Regions from separate parts of the Paraglaciecola psychrophila 170 genome, predicted to be linked through region 1. Evidence: predicted binding sites of a transcription regulator. Region 1 holds the regulator's gene; each other region holds the start of a gene.
What was found. Region 1 encodes LexA, which represses DNA repair genes until DNA is damaged. Its sites were predicted from a motif close to TACTGTATNNNNATACAGTA; they were not measured.

Region 1 (2,210 bases):
ATATGGCTACGGTGACAAGGTACATAGATGATTTCGTGGCCATTCTGTGCCAAAGCTCTTACTTTATCGGCATGTCGAACTTCTATACCGTTATAAATTTTATTCCAAATTTTAGTTAAAATTTTCTCGACCAATCTGATCATGCCTGGGCGGTAATCGGCAGCAATTTCATTGACGTATTTTTTTGCTTGTTGTTTGGCTTGTTGGTGACTTAATTTTTTGGTGCGAGCTTCTTCAACAATAGCTTTACGTACCGATTTTGCACCTAGAACACTATTATATAGTTGATGGCGCTCAAGGATGTTGGGACCTGTTAATGTTTGATGGCGACGATAAAAATGTGTACCCGCAACACGGATAAGTTTGTGGGCGATTTCTTCGTCACTACCTTTTAATTCCAGCATTTTCCTTGAAGATACGGCTTTGCTGTAACAGACAAAGTTATCTCTGCCTAAAAACAACACAATAAAAAATTTACGCAGCCAGCTAGGAGAAACTTGGTTGGCGATGACGTCTGACCAGCCTGAGGTATTTTTATCTGGTGCTCTACCCCAAAGTATAGAAACGGGTACTATCTGAATATCGAGGTCTGGATTTTTTCTGTGAAGACTAAATAGTTTAGCCGCATCTTCTTGAATCGAAGTCGCTTTTGTTTTGCGGTTTAATACTGATTTTGGTTTCTGTAAAAACAGGCAAGAAGAATGGTGTTGATCCCCAATAGTCAGATTTAGTGTGGGTTTAGGTAAGCCTAATGCCACCGCAGACATCTTTAGTACTATTTGATCTGTAACCGAACGGGTGCGCAGCAAATAAACAATAGGGCGGGTTTTATCTATGCCTAATTCAGCCTCAAGGTCGCTTGGAGTGCTGTTCACTTTTACTAACCATTTTACCGGTACCGTCACTATTGCTAACAGCAATTTATGCAGCCACAACATACTTTTCGCTCGCAGATATTAAATCTGGCGCAGGATACCACAGACATTCCTAGCAGTTTAACTTTGATAAAAATGATTATAGTTTGTTTGCCGTTTTATTTTAGACATATCACAGCAAGCATAAAACAAATTTGAGATTTAAGTATAACTGTATATAATCATACTAACTGTATAAAAAAACAGGCTGTTTATGCGTCCACTAACTGCTCGACAAGAAGAAGTACTTCAACTAATTAAAAATACAATGTTGAATACCGGTATGCCGCCTACCCGCGCTGAAATTGCCCGGGAATTAGGTTTTAAATCTGCTAATGCAGCGGAAGAACATTTAAAAGCGCTAGCGCGTAAAGGTGTAATAGAAATTTTACCTGGTACATCTCGTGGTATTAAGTTAAATACACCACTTGAAGACCAACTCGAAGAGTTAGGTTTGCCTTTGATTGGTCGGGTTGCTGCGGGCGAACCTATTCTGGCTCAAGAGCATATTGAAGGTCATTATCGGGTGGACCCTAGTTTGTTTAAACCCAGTGCTGACTTTTTGCTCCGAGTAAACGGTATGAGTATGAAAGATATCGGTATCTTGGACGGCGATTTATTAGCAGTACATCGCACTAGTGATGTACACAATGGCCAAGTGGTAGTCGCAAGAGTCGATGACGAGGTTACTGTAAAGCGACTCGAGAAAAAAGGCAGGCAGGTTTTGCTGCATGCTGAAAACGAAGCGTTTTCTCCCATTAAGGTTGATTTGGCGACTCAGCCATTTAATATTGAAGGCATTGCAGTGGGGGTTATTCGAAACGCCGACTGGATGTAATTTTTGCGAGGCGCATTATTCTCTATAATGTGCTTTTTCATATTTATCTGTTTTTTCCTCTTAGAATCCCTTTTCCCTCTTTCATTTGCATTTTTTAACAACTTTGTGTTTAAAAAATAATCAGTTGGTTGTAACTTAGGCAAAAAAGCTAGACTAGTCGCTATTAAATGAGCGACCCTTAACATCCCAGAAGTAAAAAATAACAATAAATTAACTAAATATTAACTAAGATGGCAGTTGTTTCTATTCTGATGTTTATGTTTCAGTGAAAAATAAAAAGTACGTTTGACGTACATGAGGTGCTATGTGAAGAGAATTTTTTTCAGGACTGGAACTATGCTATCTGCATTGATGACAGCGCCGGTATTTGCTGAATCGAAAGATCAAATTGAGCAATACCAGTTAAACATGACTAAAGGCGTGACAGACATCAGTGCTGGTGTGTATGACATGCATAT
Region 2 (2,210 bases), 1.7 Mb from region 1:
GCGTTCTCTAAAATCTGTAGATTCATTTGTAGATCATAAACAATGTAGATTAGGACAATGGTATAACAGTGAGCAATCACGTCAGTATCAAAAAAGTTCATCTTTTAAAGCAATCGACAGACCTCACTCTGAAGTTCACCAAAATGGTATTACTGCTCTAAAACAGTTGCAAGATGGTAATATTAAAGGAAGTTTGCTCTCTTTCGAAAAAATGGAACAAGCTAGTATGCAACTTATGAATATCTTAGATGATTTAACGAACTAAGTTTAATTTTATAGACTTTCTTTGATTATTTAAGAATTCCCTACTTTTCAAAATGTATAAAAAACCCCGCTAAATTAGCGGGGTTTTTAGTTTTAATATTCACATTACTCGGTGTCTGCTTTTTTTACAGTTTCATCAGCTTCTACTGGCTTTGACAATAACAATTCTCTTAATCGCTTATCAAGATCTTTAGCCATATCAGGGTGTTCTTTTAAGTAACCAATTGAATTCGCTTTACCTTGGCCTATTCGCTCACCATTGCAGCTATACCAAGCGCCTGCTTTCTCAACCATTTTATGGGTGACACCTAAATCAATGAGTTCTCCAAGGCTGTTAATACCTTCGCCATACATGATTTGGAACTCAGCTTGTTTGAAAGGCGGGGCAATTTTATTCTTTACTACTTTTACGCGGGTTTCATTACCGACTATCTCATCGCCGGATTTAACCGCACCAATGCGGCGAATATCTAAACGTACCGAAGCATAAAACTTCAAGGCGTTACCGCCAGTAGTTGTTTCAGGACTTCCAAACATAACCCCAATCTTCATTCGGATTTGGTTAATGAAAATAAGCATAGTATTCGAATGCTTTAAGTTACCCGTTAGCTTACGCATAGCTTGGCTCATCATTCTGGCGGCAAGACCCATGTGTGAATCACCGATGTCGCCTTCAATTTCAGCCTTAGGCGTCAGCGCTGCAACCGAATCCACTACTATCACATCAACTGCACCAGAGCGGGTTAACATGTCGCAAATTTCTAGTGCTTGTTCACCGGTATCAGGTTGCGACACTAAAAGTTCGTTTACATCTACACCCAGTTTTTTGGCGTAGATTGGGTCAAGGGCATGCTCAGCATCAATAAAAGCACACACCTTACCGTTACGTTGTGCTTCGGCAATGACTTCAAGAGTCAGGGTAGTTTTACCACTGGATTCTGGTCCGTATATTTCAACGATACGTCCTAAGGGTAAGCCACCAGCACCGAGAGCGATATCTAGACCAAGAGAGCCCGTTGAAATAGTTTCAACGTCCATGGTTTTGTTGTCGCCCAGCCTCATTATAGAGCCTTTACCAAATTGTTTTTCGATTTGGCCTAAGGCAGCAGTTAACGCTCTGGTTTTGTTGTCATCCATCAGAATGTCCTTGTGATTAAAACGTGTTAAAAATTTTTTATTCAACACTAATATGATTCAGTAACAGGCTTCGAAGTATACTGTATGGTTATACAGTTACAAGTGAAATGTAGAAATAATTTTTAGGATTCTAAGCCCTTTTTTCATCATTGTTTACTTTTGCAACAACATTAATGTATTGAATAAAGCGAACTCAATGGCCTTTATTCTAACATCTTGCCGGTTACCCGTAATCAGAAGTTTTTGACTGATGCTCTGCCCGTTAATATAAAAACCAAACCAGACAGTGCCTACCGGCTTATCGGGTGTACCACCGTCAGGGCCTGCAACACCACTAATAGCAATAGCCACTTCAGCATTAGCGTTTTTTGCAGCACCTTCAGCCATTTCTTCGACGGTTTGTGCCGATACGGCTCCGTACTGAATTAAAGTATCCTCACTCACCCCTAAGAGTTCTTGTTTAGCGTCATTTGAATAGGTGATAAAACCTTTTTTAAACCATGCTGAGCTTCCAGAAATACTTGTGATGGCGTATCCTATCCCACCTCCAGTGCATGATTCAGCACAAGAGATTTGCCAACCTTTAGTAGAAAGTGTATTTCCTAAACGTTGCGCTAATTGGGTAATGTCTTCAGTCATATGGGCAACCTAAATATGTGATATCCAATGTTGAATATGTCACGCCAGCCATCAGATAAAAAGAATAAAGTAATCTCTATTATGCCATCGAACAATTTTTCAGAGCAAACACCCATAAGCCCCGCGCTGCAAACACACACTCCTATGATGCAGCAATATTTAAAGATAAA
Region 3 (2,210 bases), 1.3 Mb from region 1:
AACCATGGGATTAGCTGAATTATCTTCTCGTAATATGGTTTCGGGAACCGTCAGGGTAATGGATGCTTGTATGCAGTTATTTAAACTGTATTTTGGTGCTTTTTTAGGGGTGAGTCTGGGCTATCAATTATTTGGTCAACAAGAGCTAGCAATGGCGGCTACACTACCATTTTGGGTCAACTGGCTGGGTGTATTTATGCTGAGTGTGGGTTTGGTCGCGATATTTCGTACTCGCATGAAACATGTGCCCTGGGCAATAACCTCAACCTTTATTGCTTACTCCGCATCTACTTGGAGCTCTGGTTTTCTGGAGAACGGGCTGGGCGCTTTTGTGGGTGCATTTGCACTTGGCGTGTTTGCTAATATGTTTTCACGTATTGCTAATGCACCCTCTACCATAGTTGCTATGCCCGGTTTGATTGTGTTGGTTCCAGGTTCAAAAACCTATATTGGACTGAATTCGTTTATCTCAGGCCAAGATATTATCAAGACTGATCACATAGGCCAGGAAACCTTCTTGATCTTAATGTCGCTGGTGGCAGGGTTAATATTCGCTAACGTAGTAATGCCCACCAGAAAAGCGCTGTGACATAAGGCTTATTGTTACACTCTAAATTAAAATAATTTAAACCACCGAGGACAACGAGGAAAAGAAATTACACAGCACTGAAACGATCTAAGTTCCCATTTATTTAATGGAACCTAGTTATGATCTTTGTCTTTCCTCTGTGGTAGAAAAAATCTTTAGTCTTTGCTTTTTCTCTGCGCGCGGCATCCTTAAAATCAAAAGAATTTAAACCACCGAGGACAACGAGGACACAGAGGAAAAGAAATAACACAGTACTGAAACGATCTAAGTTCCCATTTATTTAATGGAACCTAGTTATGATCTTTGTCTTTCCTCTGTGTGCGGCACCAGGTTTATGCTGCCTCTTTGATTTCTGTGGTAGATAGCTTTTTGTTTTAGTCACAGAGAGCATAAAACCTTGCCGAAAAAACAAAAACACACTACTGTATAAAAAAACACGTTAATTGATTGTATGCGCCTTTTTATTGCCGAAAAACCCAGTTTAGGTCGTGCCATTGCCGATGTATTACCCAAGCCTCATAAAAAAGGTGATGGGTACATTACTGCGGCTAATGGCGACACAGTGAGTTGGTGTATTGGGCATTTACTCGAACAACAACAACCAGAGGCTTACGACCCAGCTTTTAAAAAGTGGAACCATGAACATCTGCCTATTATTCCCCAGCAGTGGCAGCTTGCAGTGAAAAAGAATACAGCCAAACAACTGGGAGTGTTACGCACCTTGGTTAAGCAAGCTGAGCAACTCATTCACGCTGGCGATCCTGATAGGGAAGGTCAGTTGCTGGTTGACGAAGTGATTAATTTCTTAGGGGTAACTGGCGCCAAAAAAGACAGTATTCAGCGCTGTTTAATTAATGATTTAAATCCCTCTGCAGTAAAGCAATCCCTAAGTAAATTGCGTAGTAATCGAGAATTTATCCCCTTGTCTACTTCTGCTCTGGCTCGCTCTCGAGCTGACTGGTTATACGGTATAAATCTGACTCGTGCCTACACCCTTCAAGGTCAAAAAGTGGGGTATAAAGGCGTGTTATCGGTGGGCCGAGTACAAACACCTCTGTTGGGTTTAGTGGTGCGACGCGATAACGCAATAGAAGCCTTTGTTAGCAAAGCATTCTATGAAGTATGGGCATGCTTAGAAACAGAAAAAGGGGAGCATTTTAAAGCTAAGTGGCAACCTAGTGAGCAGTGTGCCAAGTACCTTGATGAGCAAGGCCGAAATTTATCCCAAGCGTTAGCACAGAACGTTGCCGGGCGCATAAGCCAGCAACCGGCACAAGTAAAAAAACTGAAACGTGAGCATAAAAAACCAGCACCGCCACTGCCTTATAATTTGTCATCTTTACAAATAGATGCCAGTAAAGCCTTTGGTTTGAGTGCCCAACAGGTGTTGGATATTTGCCAGGGTTTATATGAACGCCACAAACTCATTACGTATCCTCGCTCAGATTGTCGTTATTTACCTCTTAGTCATTTTGTTGAGGCGAAAGATGTGCACGCTGCCATTTTGAGCAATAGCCAACATTTGGGTCAACAAGGTAGTCTATTTAGTCAAACCCAGTTTGATTTAAAGCGCAAATCAAAAGCTTGGAATGATAAAAAAGTAGATGCTCACCATGCCATT
Region 4 (2,210 bases), 660 kb from region 1:
GTAAGCTGAGCACCCAAAACACCACCCGCTAATACCAGCATAGTGCCAGCGCTCATCGCTAGGGCTTGAATGAGAGTTAATAGCCAAACATTGACGGGCATTCTTTGCACTAATACGCTTCCTTGTTAACTTGAGGCAGAAATATCTGTTTATAGTGTAACGATTTGGAGGGATTTAGTCTGCTGTATGTGAAAACGAAAAAGCTAATTGTTGACTGTTTTCAGTTTCTGCTAAGGCAACATGTAGTCCCACCAATCTAATGCCTCTATTTGCTTGACGTGAAAGCCCTTTAGTTAATAATGTAAGAAAGTATTCTCTGTTTAATCGTTGGCATCTATGTTCAACGGTGGTTTGTTGAAAATCGTTGAATTTTAATTTTATGCCCTGACTTTGAATTTTAGATTTTGTTTTAGCTAAACGTTTTTCCAATAACGGAAATAGATCGTCGATCATTTTTATACAGTCTTCTTCTGTGCGAATGTCTTCGGCCAAGGTTCGCTCTACTCCTACAGATTTGCGCTGTCTGGCAAGACTTAGGTTTCGGTTATCGATACCATGGCTTCGATCCCAAATAACAGAGCCAAATTTACCAAAACGTTTGATTAAGTCCTCAAAGGGAAACTGACGCACGTCAGCACAGCTATACAAACCAATATTGTGTAACTTAGCTAAGGTGACTTTGCCCACACCAGGGATCTTACCTAGGGGTAACCCAATCACGAAATCGTCTAATTTTTCAGGAGTGATCACACATATGCCATTAGGCTTATTTTCATCACTGGCGATTTTTGCTACAAACTTACATGACGCCACGCCCGCTGATGCAGTGAGTTGAGTCTCTTGAAAAATAGTACGTCTTATATCTTCGGCAATTAATGTTGCGCTGCCTGAAAACAAGTCGCAATCAGATACGTCTAAATAGGCCTCGTCTAATGACAGCGGTTCTATTTTGTCGGTGTATCTACTGAATATTTCACGAATTTGTTCAGATATTTCACTGTATAAGGCCATCCTTCCTGGGGCTAATACCAAATCAGGGCAGAGCTTTATGGCGTGTGAAATGGCCATAGCTGAACGCACTCCAAATTTACGAGCTTGATAATTGCAGGTAGATATAACACCGCGCCTATCAGAACTACCGCCTATGGCTAACGGTACATTCCGATATTCTGGATTGTCGCGCATCTCAACGGCTGCATAATAGCAGTCCATATCGATGTGGATGATTTTCCTCAATATTGACCTGACAAAATAACTGTATGTATATTCAGTATTTTGCCGGATTGCTAGAATATATCAATATAAAAAAACGCCAGACTAGCTGACGTTTTTTTATATTGATTGTCAGTGCTAGTTTATAAAATTTGGTCTTTTTTCCATTCATCCAATTTTGTTTGTCTAGCTTGTTCTTTTTCCAAACGCATTTTTTTGCGATCGCACGGCTCAGGACAATCACAAGCTTTAGCAATACCCAAAGCGCCTAAACCACCACAACTACCGGCTATTGTTTTTTGCTGGAATATGTAACCGACAGACATAGCTACGACTACGACTAAAAAAAATACAAATGCGAGAATAAAGGTACTCAAAACTTGACTCCAATACTGTTTATTACGTTAATGATATTGTCTCAGTGAACAGTCACAAGCTGCGCAAACTTATTACTAGTATACTCGTTAAATCCGTCTTTTTCTTTAGTAATCAGTAATACTGCAATATCGTATTTGTCTGCTAATGCTAATGCCTTTTCCTTACCCATTACTATAAGAGCTGTGGCTAAACCATCAGCAGTCATTGATGACGGATGGATCACTGTTACAGATACCACGTTGTGCGTAATCGGGTAACCTGTGTTTGGATCAATCAGGTGAGAATAACGCACTCCGTCTTGTTCGTAATAAATTCGATAATCGCCAGACGTTGCCACCGCATTATCGCCAATACTAATGATTTCTTGTGCCGTGCGTTGTTCGGCTTCGGGTTTTTCAATAGCAATTTTCCATGCTTCACCTGAGGCTTTTACTCCTGACAACCGCATTTCTCCGCCTATTTCTACAAGTAAGTTTTCAATCTTATAGGTCTGTAAAAGCAGTGTAATCTGATCTACTGCGTATCCTTTAGCTATAGTCGATAAGTCGACGTATAGATTAGGATTTGTTTTACTGGCCCAAGTCGGCCCTATTATTAGTTTCTCTAGTCCAACTAATTGT

Region 2: the regulator LexA is predicted to act here: its motif matches at 1,480-1,499, upstream of recA (recombinase RecA).
Region 3: the regulator LexA is predicted to act here: its motif matches at 1,010-1,029, upstream of C427_RS04780 (DNA topoisomerase III).
Region 4: the regulator LexA is predicted to act here: its motif matches at 1,254-1,273, upstream of dinB (DNA polymerase IV).

What each region holds. Positions count from the first base shown of each region.
Region 1 covers NC_020514.1:5,196,131-5,198,340, forward strand. The annotation lists gene plsB (glycerol-3-phosphate 1-O-acyltransferase PlsB) at 1-938, opposite strand, end outside; gene lexA (transcriptional repressor LexA) at 1,129-1,752, shown strand; gene coxB (cytochrome c oxidase subunit II) at 2,089-2,210, shown strand, end outside.
Region 2 covers NC_020514.1:1,511,003-1,513,212, reverse strand. The annotation lists gene C427_RS28145 (methyl-accepting chemotaxis protein) at 1-265, shown strand, start outside; gene recA (recombinase RecA) at 370-1,401, opposite strand; gene C427_RS06505 (CinA family protein) at 1,555-2,040, opposite strand; gene mutS (DNA mismatch repair protein MutS) at 2,122-2,210, shown strand, end outside.
Region 3 covers NC_020514.1:1,096,047-1,098,256, forward strand. The annotation lists gene C427_RS04775 (threonine/serine exporter family protein) at 1-589, shown strand, start outside; gene C427_RS04780 (DNA topoisomerase III) at 1,041-2,210, shown strand, end outside.
Region 4 covers NC_020514.1:438,865-441,074, forward strand. The annotation lists gene C427_RS01860 (MFS transporter) at 1-110, opposite strand, end outside; gene dinB (DNA polymerase IV) at 175-1,236, opposite strand; gene nqrM ((Na+)-NQR maturation NqrM) at 1,356-1,589, opposite strand; gene C427_RS01875 (FAD:protein FMN transferase) at 1,631-2,210, opposite strand, start outside.